One region of the Mycolicibacterium diernhoferi genome, then DNA from elsewhere that is predicted to be linked to it. Evidence: predicted binding sites of a transcription regulator. Region 1 holds the regulator's gene; the other holds the start of a gene.
The links. Region 1 encodes LexA, which represses DNA repair genes until DNA is damaged. Its sites were predicted from a motif close to CGAACANNTGTTCG; they were not measured.
Positions count from the first base shown of each region.

Region 2: K0O62_RS07645 (HNH endonuclease signature motif containing protein) is a predicted target of LexA. The motif match lies at 4,458-4,471, and genes of this name have one in related genera.

Region 1 covers NZ_CP080332.1:2,598,290-2,605,544, forward strand. The annotation lists gene K0O62_RS12290 (molybdopterin guanine dinucleotide-containing S/N-oxide reductase) at 1-968, opposite strand, end outside; gene K0O62_RS12295 (sunset domain-containing protein) at 1,144-3,162, shown strand; gene lexA (transcriptional repressor LexA) at 3,182-3,871, opposite strand; gene K0O62_RS12305 (oxygenase MpaB family protein) at 3,904-4,860, opposite strand; gene K0O62_RS12310 (TetR/AcrR family transcriptional regulator) at 5,005-5,571, shown strand; gene K0O62_RS12315 (LysM peptidoglycan-binding domain-containing protein) at 5,722-6,207, shown strand; gene nrdR (transcriptional regulator NrdR) at 6,270-6,731, shown strand; gene K0O62_RS12325 (PhzF family protein) at 6,728-7,255, opposite strand, start outside.
Region 2 covers NZ_CP080332.1:1,604,177-1,611,431, reverse strand. The annotation lists gene amaB (L-piperidine-6-carboxylate dehydrogenase) at 1-895, shown strand, start outside; gene htpG (molecular chaperone HtpG) at 920-2,857, shown strand; gene K0O62_RS07645 (HNH endonuclease signature motif containing protein) at 2,973-4,295, opposite strand; gene K0O62_RS07640 (CaiB/BaiF CoA transferase family protein) at 4,568-5,722, opposite strand; gene K0O62_RS07635 (SDR family NAD(P)-dependent oxidoreductase) at 5,715-6,626, opposite strand; gene K0O62_RS07630 (TauD/TfdA dioxygenase family protein) at 6,623-7,255, opposite strand, start outside.

The DNA.
Region 1 (7,255 bases):
TGCCGGGTGCGCTGCAGTGACCAGCTGATGGTGACCAGGGTGCGCCCGGCCGCCATCCGGCGGGCCAGGGCGGTGATGTCCTCGGCCGCGATCCCGCTGATGGCGGCCGCCCACCGTGCCGACTTCGGCACACCGTCGTCGGTGCCGAGCAGGTAGCGCTCGAACCGGTGGTAGCCGATGCAGTAGATGTCCAGGAACTCCCGGTCGGCCAGCCCCTCGGTGGCCAGCACATGGGCCAGCCCGAGCATGATCGCCACATCGGTGCCGGGGACGGGCGCGTGCCATTCGCACTCGCCGTCCACGTCGTCGCGCAGCGGGGAGAAGGACACGATGGTGCCGCCGCGCTCCCGCAGCCGGTTCAATGCGGCGCGGGCCGGATGGGCGGTGGTGCCGCCGTGGTTGATCCCGGTGTTCTTCAGCGCGATGCCGCCGAAGGCGACGAACAGGTCGGTGTGCTCGACGATGACGTCCCACGCGGTGGAGCGCTTGAACAGATCGTCGTGGGTGCCGACCACCCGGGGCATGATCGCCCCGGTGGCGCCCAGGCTGTAGGAGTGCCGGGACGAGGTATAGCCGCCGAGCAGCTTGAGGAACCGGTGCACCTGGCTCTGGGCGTGGTGGAACCGCCCGGCGCTGGCCCAGCCGTAGGAGCCGCCGTAGATGGCCTCGTTGCCGTGGGTGTCGATCACCCGGCGCAGTTCACCGGCCAGCAGCTCGGTGAGCTCGTCCCAGGACACCGCCACGAACTCGTCGGCGCCGCGTCGGTCGCTGGGTCCGGGCCCGTCCTGCAGCCAGCCCCGGCGCACCGCGGGCCCGGCGATCCGGGAGCGATGCCGCAGGGAACCGGGCAGGTTGCCGAGCAGCGGAGAGGGGTCGGCGTCGCCGGCGGCCGGGGTCACCGAGGCGATCTCGCCGTCGCGCACCTCGGCGCTGAAGGCACCCCAATGGGCGAGGCTGCGGCGGGACACCCACCGAATCCTAGGGTGCTCCCACGACGGCCCGGCGGCTACGGTTACCCGCGGGAATTTCGTCCGACACGCTTAACCGCAGGTGGCGGATATCCCACGAGTTCGAGGTCAACTGAAGCAGAGTTGACGAACACGCTACTTTCGTGTGGTTTTGTCCGACTTCGGGAGGGACCGAATGACCAGGCAGCGAACCCGGCTGAGCAGGATCGCCGGGCGGGCAGCAACAGGGCTGGTGAGCGCTGGGCTCATCGCGGCTATGGTGCTGCTCGCACCATCCGCTGCGGCGACTCCGGAAGCCGACGCCGACGCCGCGATCACGGCGGCGTGGGAGACCGGTGGCGGCGAAGGCGGGCCCCTGGGGCCGCGCGACGGTGGCGTCTATCCCGCCGGTGAGGGCTTCGGCCAGAAGTTCGCGGGTGGCCAGATCTTCTTCACCCCGGAGACCGGGGCACACATCGTCACCGGTGCCATCCTGGAGAAGTACGAGGCGCTCGGCGGCCCCGCCGACAGCGACCTGGGCTTCCCGACCATCGACGAGGGACCCGGCCGCGCGGCCAACAGCCGCAACTCCACGTTCAGCGCCCCGGACAACCCGGTGATCTTCTGGACGCCGGACACCGGCGCCCGGGTGGTGCGCGGGGCGATCAACTCGGCGTGGGACGCGCTCGGCGGCTCGGCCGGCGTGCTCGGAGTGCCCAGCGAGGACGAGATGACCAACGGTGACGTCCTCACCCAGAAGTTCACCGGGGGTGAGATCTCCTGGAACCGCAAGACCCGGGCCTTCACCACCGTGCCGCCGGAGCTCGCCGATCAGCTCGGCGCCATCGACGTTCCCTCCGACGCCACCTCGGCGATCAACGCCGCCCGCCGGGCCGCCGGCGGCGCGCTCGGACCCCTGGGCGCCGAAGAGGGGGCCCAGTACGCGATCGGCGCCGACGGCGTCGGCCAGAACTACGCGGGCGGCAAGATCTTCTACAGCCCCGAAACCGGCGCGAATGTGGTCACCGGACAGGTGCTGGCCAAGTACGAGAGCGTGGGCGGACCCACCGGGGATCTCGGGTTCCCGACCGCCAGTGAGGCCGACGGCGGTCTGGCACCGCAGAGCCGGGTGGTTCCGTTCGCCGCGGAGGATGATCCGGTCATCTTCTGGACGCCGGACTTCGGCGCGGTGATCGTGCGCGGCGCGATGAACGCCGCGTGGCAGAAACTCGGCGGTGCGACCGGTGAGCTGGGCGCCCCCAAGGGCGACCAGACCGACCACGGCAACGTCGTCACTCAGCAGTTCAACGGCGGATCGATCTCGTGGGACAGGACCAGCGGCAAGTTCAGCACCGAGCCGGCCGGCCTGCAGTCGCAGCTCGTCGGGCTGCAGGTGCCCGGTGCCGACTCCCCGGCCGCTCCGGCGCCGGGCTCGGCGGCCACCGCGGACGCCGACAGCGGCGACAAGTGGTACTCGTGGCGCTGGTGGTGGTTGCTCGGCTTGATCCCGCTGATCGGTGTGATCGCCCTGATCGCCGTCGCGGTGCTGCGAAACCGGCGGTCCCACGAGGACGACGGTTTCGGGGATGACTATGCCGACGACCGCTACGACCGGGGGTATGACGAGCCCGAGTACAAGCAGCCCGAGTACGGCGATCGCGAGCCGGACGCCCCCCAGAGCCTGTGGGCCTCGGCACCGGCGGTCAGCGAGGTGCCCGCGTTCGGCACCATCTCGGCGGGCCCGGATCCCGAGCATCGCGACGAGTCCGGCGATTACGACACCGATGAGGACACCGGCGACTACGACTCCGATGAGGGCGACGAGCTCGAGGAACTGCACGCGCCGGCCGAGGATCTGAGTTTCGATTCCGACCCGGACGCGGTGGACACCGCGCCCACCCGGATCGAATCACTGTCCGAGGCGCCGGCTTTCGACCCGCCCACCACCGCGGTCTGGTCCGGGTACGAGCCCGATTTCCCCAGTGGCCGGCACGCCGCGATCCAGGACGACGAGCCGGAGGATCCGGGTTGGACCTCGATGCGGCTGGCCGACGGCGACCGGTACCGGGCGCCCGAGGGCTATCCGATCAAGGCGGACACCAAGTCGGGCCTGTACTGGGCTCCCGGCAGCCCGGGCTATCGGGACACCGAGGCCGAGATCTGGTTCGCCAGTGAGGAGTTCGCCCGGACGAACGGGTTCGTCCGGGCCGACTGAGCCTCCCCGGGCGAACCCGTCAGACCTTGCGGATGACGGTGACGACCTTGCCGAGCACCTGGGCGTCGTTACCGTCGATCGGCTCGAACGCCGGGTTGTGCGGCATCAGCCACACCTGCCCCTTGGTGCGCTTGAAGGTCTTCACGGTGGCTTCGCCGTCGATCATGGCCGCCACGATGTCGCCATTCTCGGCGACGTTCTGCTGCCGGATGACCACCCAGTCGCCGTCGCAGATCGCCGCGTCGATCATCGATTCGCCGACCACCTTCAGCAGGAACAGCGAGCCCTCGCCGACCAGTTCTCGGGGGAGCGGGAAGACCTCTTCGACGGCCTGTTCGGCCAGGATCGGCCCACCGGCGGCGATCCGGCCCAGGACCGGGACGAACGTCGGCTCCGGCAGCGCGTCGGAACCCGCGACCTCGGTTGCCACGATCGGGGTCACGTTCTTCGGCGTCACGTTGTCGTCCGCGCCGCGGACGTCCACGGCACGCGGACGGTTCGGGTCCCTGCGCAGATAGCCCTTGCGTTCCAGGGTGCGCAGCTGGTGGGCCACCGACGAGGTCGAGGTGAGACCGACGGCGTCGCCGATCTCCCGGATGCTCGGCGGGTAGCCGCGTTCGGTCACGGAGGCGCGGATGACCTCCAGGATGGTGCGCTGACGCTCGGTCAGACTGGAGCGTGCCTCAGGGTGTTCGGTGCTCTCGCTCATATGGCCGAATGTAGTCGCAGGCGAAGACATAATCAAACATGTGTTCGAGGCGTGTCGGGCAGGTTGTACGCGAACGACTTCTTTTGGCGTTCTTCCATCTTCTTCAGGCACTCATGGTGCTTACGCGCGTGATAGGCCAGCGGGAAGTAGGTGAGTCGGTCCGGCAGCACCCGGTACGCCGCCCGGATCGCGGCGTAGATGACCTGCAGTTGGATCTGCTCCTGCCGGCTCCAGCTCACCCCGAGCTTGGCGCGCAGCCGGGGATCGAGCAGGCCGACGATGGACAGGTAGTTGAGCCGGAGCGCCGGCCGCAAGGCCGTCCGGAGCAGTGGTTCGAGCGCCTTGGGCATCGACGTCGAGAGCTCCAGCTTGCCGGCCTTCAAGTCCGCGATCAGCTGCAGCGCCTGCGGGGTGCCCTGCAGGGTGTCGATCATGTTCTCGTAGTACTCGGTCATCTCCGCGAGCGTCTGCGGGTAACCGCGCATCGGCACGTGCAGCAGCTCGGCCAGTCGACGGTTGTCGCGCAGGAGCTCGGTTTTCTCCGAATCGGTGAAATCCCGCCCGATCAGCAAGCGCCCGCCGCCTTGGGCGTTGACGAGGTAGCCGGTGGCGATCACCCACTGGTAGGCCTCGGTGTTCAGTGCGCTGATCCGCTTCCCGGTCAGTTCGCTCGTCATGGTGAGCGGCTTGTGCAGTGCGCGGACCCGATCGCCCTCCGCGAGGGCCGCGGTGCCGCCGTAGGTCCAGCGCAGCACCGAGTCGACCGAGCGGATCGCACGACCGCCGGCATCACCGCGGAACCCCGCGGAATAGCGGCCGGTCACCTCGGCGATCACCGGGTGCATGGCCTGCATCATGAAGGCCGCGCCCTCGACGATGAGAAATGTCCACCGGCCGGTGTGCTCGGCGGTCAGTGAATCCAATGGGACGAGCTCGGGAGCTCCGGTGTGTTCGGCGTTCTGGGCCGGCAGATCCGTTGTGGCAGTCATGGCTGCTCGCACCTCCTCGTGCTGAGGACCCCGACGCTAATATGACCCAGAGGTCGCAAACAAGTCGTGTAAGGGAACAGCATGGTTGCAGAAAACCGCAGTTCAGGACGTAGAAAAGTGCCGAAACAAGAACGCTCTAGATATATGGTCGCAAAAATCGTGACCACGGCAGCGGACCTGTTGCGCACCACCGAACCGGACCGGCTGACCACGAACGCGATCGCCGAGAAGGCCGGTGTCAGCAAGGGCTCGATTTACCAGTACTTCTCGAACAAGGAGGAGATCATCGATGCGGCCATCGAGCGGCTGGCGGCCGACCAGGCGCCGGCGATCGAGGACATGCTGCGGTCGGTGACCATGCACGAGCCGGAAGAGGCCATGCAGGCCTCCATCGACATCCTCATCGAGTTCACGCTCGCCAATCGGACCCTGATCCGCTATCTGGCTCAGCGGCCCGAGCGCGTCCGTGCCTTCGACATCGTCTCCGGGCTGAGTGCGACCCTGCTGGCGATGACGACCCTGCACATGGGTCACTACCGCGACCAGTACCGCAATGAGCTCAGTCCGCGCGCCCTGGCCTGGCTGTTCTTCAACATGGCCGTCGCCACGACCCTGCGTTACGTCGAGAGTGACGACCCGATCAGCCTCGAAGAACTGCGCAGCGGGCTGAAGTTCGCCTCCAGTGGGCTGCTGGCGGGGCGCACCGGCTGATTCGGCGCGCGGGCTACTTGTCGGTGGTCCGGTTTATCGTTTGGCAACAGTTCGATCACGTGTTCTATTCATCGAACACATGATCGACTAGCATTCGAACACAGAAGCGAAAGCCGCCAGGCGAGACCCCTACCGAGAGGCAGCAGTCCGATGACCATTCTCGAAGCTCGTACCAGTGCCCCGCAGTTCGACGCGCGTCCCCGGCAGACGGCGATGGCGCCCGAGGTGTGGCCGCTGCCACGCGACGTGGTGGTGCGCCGCCGGCGCGTGCAGTCCCGCCGCCCGGGAGGGGCGCCGCTGGGTTACCGCAACACCGGGGTGCTGATGTCCCGTGCCTCGCACCGTCGTCGGCCCATCACGCCGGTCGCCACCGTGCTGTTGGCCCTGCTGGCCGGCGGGTTCACCCTGTGGCTGGGGCTGGTCGCCCAACTCGGCGGACCCACCGAGGAGCCGGTGCAGATGCCCACCCGGTTGTCCGTGGTGTACGTGGAAGCCGGTGAGACGCTGCAGCACATCGCGGCGCGGGTGGCGCCCGATGTGCCGGCGGGCTCGGTGGTGGAACGTATCCGTGAACTCAACAAGCTCGAAACCAGCACCGTGCAGGCCGGCCAGACCCTCATTGCCCCCATCGGGTGATCGCCCAGGTAGGCTCGATGACAATCGAGTTGGTAGACCAGCGGTGGGGCAAAGGAGCGGTGATGCACTGTCCGTTCTGCCGCCATCCCGACTCGCGTGTCGTCGATTCCCGTGAGGCCGACGAAGGTCAGGCCATCCGACGTCGCCGATCTTGCCCCGAATGCGGGCGTAGGTTCACCACCGTGGAAACCGCGGTACTCGCGGTCGTCAAGCGCAGCGGTGTCACCGAACCGTTCAGCAGAGAGAAAGTCATCCGGGGTGTGCGGCGCGCATGCCAGGGCCGCCAGGTCGATGACGATGCACTGAACCTCCTTGCCCAGCAGGTCGAGGACACGGTGCGCGCCGCCGGATCTCCGGAGATCCCCAGCAATGAAGTGGGTCTGGCGATTCTCGGCCCACTGCGCGACCTCGACGAGGTCGCGTACCTGAGGTTCGCCTCGGTGTATCGGTCCTTCACCTCGGCCGACGATTTCGAGCGCGAGATCGAGGCGCTGCGCGCCCACCGCGTGTCATCGTCGGGCTAGCCGAGCCGGACGCCGGCGTTCTCGACGACGCGGCCCCCGACCTTCACCCACCCCGTCGGATCCCACCAGGTGCGGATCTCGGATCCCTTGCCCTGCGTGATGTGTAGGTCGCGGCTCAGATGGTCGGTCATCCGCACCGCCGCCGAGCCGGTGGCCTCGTCCTCGATGATCCCGAACTGCGGTGCGAACGTCCGCGAACGCAACGCCCCGCGGTCACGGTCGATCCAGGCCCACAGGTAGTGCTCGGCGTCGTCGGCGTACTCGGCCGGATCCGCGGCGAGCACCTCGTCGGGCGACTTGAGGTCGTGGATGACCAGTTCCGGGGCCCAGTCCGAACGCGCGCTGATCGCGGTCAACTCACCCTCGGCCTCGGACAGGTAGCTCACCTGCACCAGTCCGGCCGGGACCTGCAGTGTCCGCACCGGCGTGCCGCGCTGCTTGAGCCACCACGCGGTGCCGACCGTCGGGTGCCCGGCGAACGCAATCTCGGTGACCGGGGTGAAGATGCGGACATGTGCACTCGC
Region 2 (7,255 bases), 990 kb from region 1:
CGACGGGTCCGTCAGCCGACTCGTCCAGGGCGGCCGCGACATCGGCGAGGCGCTGATCGACGATCCGCGGGTGGCGTTGGTGAGCGCCACCGGGTCGGTCCGGATGGGCCGGGAGGTCGGCCCGCGGGTGGCCCAGCGCTTCGGCAAGGCGCTGCTGGAACTGGGCGGCAACAACGCCGCCATCGTCACCCCGTCGGCCGATCTGGACCTCGCTGTGCGCGCCATCGTGTTCTCGGCGGCCGGCACGGCGGGCCAGCGGTGCACCACGATGCGGCGGGTGATCGCGCACTCCTCGATCGCCGATGAATTGTGCCGCCGGATCGCCGCGGCCTACGAGACCCTGCCGATCGGGGACCCGTCCGTGGACGGCACATTGGTCGGCCCGCTGATCCACAGCCGCTCCTACCGGGACATGGTCGGCGCGTTGCAGACCGCCGCCGCCGATGGCGGTGAGGTGATCGGCGGTCACCGGCACGACATGGGCGCCGAGGATGCGTTCTACGTCGCTCCGGCCCTGGTGCGGATGCCCGGGCAGACCGAGGTGGTGCACAACGAGACCTTCGCCCCGATCCTCTACGTGCTGACCTATGACGATCTGGACACCGCGATCGAACTGAACAATGCTGTTCCGCAGGGGCTTTCGTCGGCGATCTTCACCACCGACATCCGGGAGGCGGAACGGTTCATGGCAGCCGACGGGTCCGACTGCGGCATCGCCAACGTCAACATCGGCACCTCGGGCGCCGAGATCGGTGGCGCGTTCGGCGGCGAGAAGGAGACCGGGGGCGGGCGGGAGTCCGGATCCGACGCCTGGAAGGCCTATATGCGCCGGGCGACCAACACCGTCAACTACTCGTCCGAGCTGCCGTTGGCGCAGGGGGTCCGGTTCGGCTGACCCGGCGGGTTTTACTATGGCGACGTGAGCGAGCAGGTAGAACAGCGGGAATTCCAGGCAGAGGCCCGTCAGCTGCTGCAGCTGATGGTGCACTCCATCTACTCGAACAAGGACTCGTTCCTGCGGGAACTGGTCTCCAACGCCTCCGACGCGCTGGACAAGCTGCGACTGGCGGCCTACCAGGACAAAGAACTCGATGTCGACACGTCGGATCTGCACATCGACATCGAGACCGACAAGGCCGCGCGGACGCTGACCATCCGCGACAACGGCATCGGCATGTCCCGTGACGAGGTCGTCGACCTGATCGGCACGCTCGCCAGGTCCGGCACCGGCGAGCTGCGCCGCAAGCTGAGCGAGGCGAAGCAGACCGATGATGCCGCGGGCGGGCGAAGCGGGGCGGGCGATGTCGACGAACTGATCGGCCAGTTCGGCATCGGCTTCTACTCGACATTCATGGTCGCCGACAAGGTCGACCTGCTGACCCGCAAAGCGGGTGAAAGCAAGGCCACCCGTTGGGAATCCAGCGGCGACGGCACCTACACCATCGCGACCGTCGACGAGGCCCCGCAGGGCACATCGGTGACCTTGCACCTCAAGCCCGAGGACGCCGACGACGAGCTGCACGACTACACCGCGCCGTGGAAGATCCGGCAGCTGGTCAAGAAGTACTCCGATTTCATCTCCTGGCCGATCCGGATGGAGGTCGAGAAGACGGTTCCGGCCGAGGAGGAAGGTGCCGCCGACACCACCACCGTCGAGACGGAGACCCTCAACTCGCGCACCGCGCTGTGGGCCAAGCCCAAGAGCGAGGTCACCGATGAGGAGTACAAAGAGTTCTACCGGCACATCGCGCACGCGTGGGACGAGCCGCTCGACGTCATCGCAATGAAGGCCGAGGGCACGTTCGAATACCAGGCGCTGCTGTTCATCCCGTCGCAGGCGCCGTTCGACCTGTTCAACCGCGACGGGCACACCGGCGTGCAGCTCTACGTCAAGCGGGTCTTCATCATGGGCGACTGCGATGAACTGGTGCCCGAGTACCTGCGGTTCGTCAAGGGCGTCGTCGACGCACAGGATCTGTCGCTCAACGTCTCCCGGGAGATCCTGCAGCAGGACCGGCAGATCAAGGTGATCCGGCGCAGTCTCACCAAGAAGGTGCTGTCGGCGATCAAGGACCTGCAGGCGAACCGGCCCGACGATTATGCGACGTTCTGGACGCAGTTCGGCCGTGCGTTCAAGGAGGGCCTGCTCTCCGACATCGACAACCGCGACACCCTGCTGAAGCTGTCGTCGTTCGCGTCGACGCTCAATGACTCGACGACCCTGACCGACTACGTCGGGCGGATGAAGGACGACCAGGAGCAGATCTTCTACGCCACCGGCGAATCGCGCCAGCTGCTGGAGAATTCACCGCATCTGGAGGCGTTCAAGGCCAAGGGCTACGAGGTGCTGTTACTCACCGATCCGGTCGATGAGGTGTGGGTCGAGTCGGTGCCGGAGTTCGACGGCAAGGCGCTGCAGTCGGTGGCCAAGGGTGAGGTCGATCTGGGAGCCAAGGACGATTCAGCTTCCGACTCCGACCGTCCGGACTTCGCCGAGCTGCTGGCCTGGCTGCAGGAGAAGCTGGACGAGCACGTCAAGGAGGTCCGGCTGTCGACCCGACTGACCTCGTCGCCGGCCTGCCTGATCACCGACAGCTTCGGCATCACCCCGCAGTTGGCGCGTATGTACCGCGCGTCCGGCCAGGATGTGCCCGTCGGCAAGCGCATTCTGGAGCTCAACCCCGATCACCCCCTGATCGTCGGTCTGCGGGACGCCTTGGCGTCATCACAGCAGGAAGGGCTCAGCGATACTGCCGAGTTGTTGTACGGCACAGCCCTTCTCGCCGAGGGCGGATCCCTCGACGATCCAGCGCATTTCGCCGCCATTCTCGCCGACCGGTTGGCCAAGACCTTCTAGTTGTCCGCAGGCCGTCGCCGTGATTCATCGTGGCGGGTCCGGCGGCGTCATCGGTGCCGGTTCCCGCCGCGTGTGCGGTTCTCTGTGGAGTTGTCAAGGTGCCTGAGGGGCTGGGTTAAGCGGCGGTGGGTAGGTCGGTCATGGTGCGTCTGGCGTGTGAACGCAGGTGGGCCGGTTGGGGTTCGGCCGGGTCGTGGGGTGGGATGAACCAGGGGTGCCGGTCGGGGCCGAGGTAGACCTGCCAGCCGCCGTGGTGGATTGCGGTGTGGTGGCTGCGGCAGAGCAGCACTCCGTTATCGACGCAGGTGGTGCCTGCGCTGTTCCACGGTTGGATGTGGTGGGCGTCGCACCAGGACACCGGTCTGCCGCAGCCGGGGAAGGCGCAGCCACGGTCGCGTACCGCCAATCCTTTACGGATGTTGGGTGTGAACAGCCGTTCGGCGCGTCCGACGTCCAGTGGTGCCCCCGCGCCGTCGACGATCACCGCGGTGAGGGTGCTGTCACAGGAGATCAGGTCCGCGGTGGTGGCGCTGACCGGTCCACCGAACCCGAGGGTGTCCACGCATTCCTGGCCGCGCGCACCTGGTCGGATGGTGGCGGGTCGGATCAGGGTGACGTGGGGCAGCACGCCACCGGAGGTGGGGCGCCGCTGGCTCGACAAGTAGTCGCGCAGCAGTTGGCCGAAGGCGTCCGCGCGGCGCCGCCCGGCCGGCCGCGGATCCGGTGACCCATCCGGCAGTGGAACGGGCCGGCACAACGGATCCAATGCCGCGAACAGTTCCTCACCGGTGAGCACATCGAGATCGATTGTGGCGCTGACGCGCCCGTCGTCTGTTTGCACGAGTGTCATGTCGTTGAGGTCAGTATTTTCCGCCACCGGCACCGCCCCCTCTTCTTGAGGTTGTGTGGCGGCTTTCTCGATGGCGATCTCGCGGGCCTTCTCGCTCACCTGTGCGGGGGTGGTCTGGATCATCAGCTTCGTGACCACCGCGGCCCGGTCTTCCTCGGTCAATTCAACTCGGGCGGCGATGTGGGCAACGCCGCGTCCGACCGCGTCGGCGAACTCGATACCCAGCCCACCGAGTCGCTGTTGGCAGGTGAGGGCCGGCAGCATCGGCGCGGCACGTCCGACCCGTACCGCCCGCAGCGCCACACCCGGGGCCACCCCGATGCTGGTGAGCAGATCGGCCCCCGAGCGCAGGTGCCGGCGCGCCGGGATCCCGAGCCGCTCGGTGGCCGCGACCGCCGACGCGATCACATGGTCGAACAGATTGCGCGCGGTCACTGCGGCCACCAGCACCGCCAACAGGGCCGGCTCATCAACCACCGGCCGCGGACAATCCAGCAGATCGAACAAACTGCGATCGGTGCCCTCACCTGCCGGAGCGAGGTCATCGATCAACGCAGTGACGAACGTGTCGAGATGGGTGGCGTCCATGCCAGATGCCCAACCTTTCCCAAAGGCGGTACACGGGATGACAACTCTGATGCATAGGCAATCGGCTCGGACGGTCCCGCAGGGACCCTCGAACCTCTCAGCGACACACGTCGCGGGCGAAAGCTCACCGTGAACAGATCGGGAGCACTACTCAATTCAATTCGAACTTATGTTCGATGGTACGCCTCGTGGATGCAGTACGCAAGGGTGATGTCTCAGGACATCGGTGACAGTTCCCACCCGCGGTCCAGGTCGCCTCCGGCAGTCACGTTCTAGTGCCGAGGCTGCGCTTTCAGTTCGGCCAGCACGGATTCGGTATCGGCGCCCAATTCCGGCGCCGGCCCGTGCACCCGGCCGGGAGTGCGGGAGAACCAGGTGGGCACCCCGGGGATCCGGATGCGGCCGTGCGGGGTGTCGATGGTCTCGAACAGCCCGACGGCGTTGAGATGCTCGTTGTCGAACAGCGCGTCGGGGCTGTTGACGGCGGCGGCCGGGATCTCCAGCTCGCGGAACAGTTGCAGCCACTCGTCGGTGGTGCGTTCCTTGAGCGTCTGCGCCACCAACCCGTACACGGTGTCGATCTGTTTGGCGCGCCGCTCCAGCGTCGCGAACTCCGGGCTGTTCCAGACGGGTTGAACGCGGTCGATGAACGCCTGCCAGTGCTTGTCGTTGTAGATCAATGCCGCGATCTGACCGTCCTTGGTCTCGTACGGCTTTCGGTTGGGAGCCACCGCGCGGGGATACACCGCCGGCCCGAGGGCGGGGTCGAACATGGCGCCGTTGGCATGCTCCACCAACATGAACGATGCCATCGTCTCGAACATGCTGACCTCCACCTCCTGCCCCTCGCCGGTGCGCTCCCGGTGGAACAGCGCCATCGTGGTGGCATACAGGGCAGTCAGTCCTGCCACCTTGTCCGCCATGATGGTGCCGACATAGCTGGCCTCGCCGGTCAATTGTTCTTGTACCGCGGGCAATCCGCATTCGGCCTGGATGGTGTCGTCGTAGGCGGGACGGTCGGCGTCCGGGCCGCGCCTGCCATACCCGTAGCAGTTCGTATAGACGATCGACGGGTTGAGCGCGGCGACGTCGTCGTAGCCGAAGCCGAGCTTCGCGATCGCCTTTGCCCGCATCGAGTGGATGAACACGTCGGCGGTCTCGATCAGGGACCGCAGCGCGGCCTTGCCCTCGGCTGTCTGCAGGTCCAGCATCACACCGCGCTTGCCGCGGTTCACGTTGATGAACACCCCACTGAGCCCGGCGACGGGCCCGACGGAGATGTAGCGGGTGTTGTCACCGGCGGGGGGCTCGACCTTGATGACGTCGGCGCCCATATCGGCCATGATCTGGGTGCAGTACGGGCCCATCACCATCGCGGTGAGGTCGACGACCCGGACGTCCTTGAGCGGGCCCTGATGATCACTCATACGTGGCCGCCCCGAACGAGTAGCGGATGTGGTCGGTGTGCCCGTCGGGCACCGGCGGGAACACCAGCGGCGAGGTGTCGTCGCGGATCGCGTCGAGGTTCGCGGCGACGTCCTCGATCGACCAGGACGGCCGGTACACCCCCGGCGTTTCGGCGATGAACGCCCGGGCCACCCGGCCGGCGATCGCCACGTACAGTTCGCCGGTCACCCGGCAGGACTCGTGGCTCAGGAAACCGACCGTGGGCGCCACCAGGTTCGAGCCCATCGGCGGATACGCCGAGGTGTCCAGTCCCTCAGCCATTCTGGTGACCGCGCCGGGAATGATCGCATTGCAGGTGACGCCTTCGGCAGCACCTTCGAGGGCGACCACATTGGTGAGCCCGACGATCCCGGCCTTCGCCGCGGCGTAGTTGGCGACGCCGTGGTTGCCATACAGCCCGCCGATCGACGAAGTCAGCACGATCCTTCCGTAGCCGGCCGCGCACATCAGCGGAAAAGCCGGTCGTACCACGTGGAACGCGCCGCGCAGGTGCACATCGAGCACGGCCTCGAAATCCTGGTAGCTCAGTTCTTTGAGTGAGCCGCGGCGGACGGTGCCCGCATTGTGGATCAGGATATCGACGCGCCCGTAGTTCTCGATGGCGGCCGCCACGATGGCCTGGCCACCCTCGACGGTCGCCACCGAGTCCGTGTTCGCGACGGCTTGCCCTCCGGCGGAGGTGATTTCGCGCACCACCTCGTGGGCGGGGGCCCCATCGGATCCGTCCCCGGCCAGACTCCCACCCGGGTCGTTGACGACGACCTTGGCGCCCCGCGATGCCAGCAGCAGAGCGTATTCGCGGCCCAGGCCGCGTCCGCCGCCGGTGATGACCGCGACCCGATCCTCGAAACTGAGCTCGCTCAAGCGAACGGCTCCTCCCCCTCGAGCTTGGTGCGCTGCAACAGCCGTCCCGAGCTCGGGTCATACGGGGTGGCCCGGTGCATGGTGCCGGTGTTGTCCCAGATGACCAGGTCGCCGACGGTCCACTTGTGCCGGTAGGTGAACTGCGGTTGGGTCGCCCAATCCCGTAGCCGCACAAGCAGTTCGGCGCTCTTGGCGTAATCGACATCGTTGACCTGGCGCGCGGTGGCGCCCAGCACCAACGACTTACGGCCCGACTTGTGCGTCCACACCAGCGGCAGTTCGCGATCCCCGATGGCCATCATCTGCTTGAGCGTCTTCGCCGAGGGTTCCGGGTCGTAGTAGAACAGCGTGTTCCATGCCGAGTGCATCACCCGCAGGTCCGCAATCTCCGCCTTGTCCTCGTCCGACAGGTCGTCGTAGGCGGCGTAGGTGTTGCAGAACTCGGTATCGCCCTCATCCGGGTTGCCGAGCGCGACGCTCTGCAGCAGCGACGCCAGGATCGGCACATCGTTCATGGTGCCGTCCAGATGCCAGTACAGCGAACCCTTGAGATAGTCGGCCTGCTTGTTGACCGAGGTGTCCAATGACACCTTGTACAGCTTCTCGCCGACGGACTCCGGCGCGAAGGT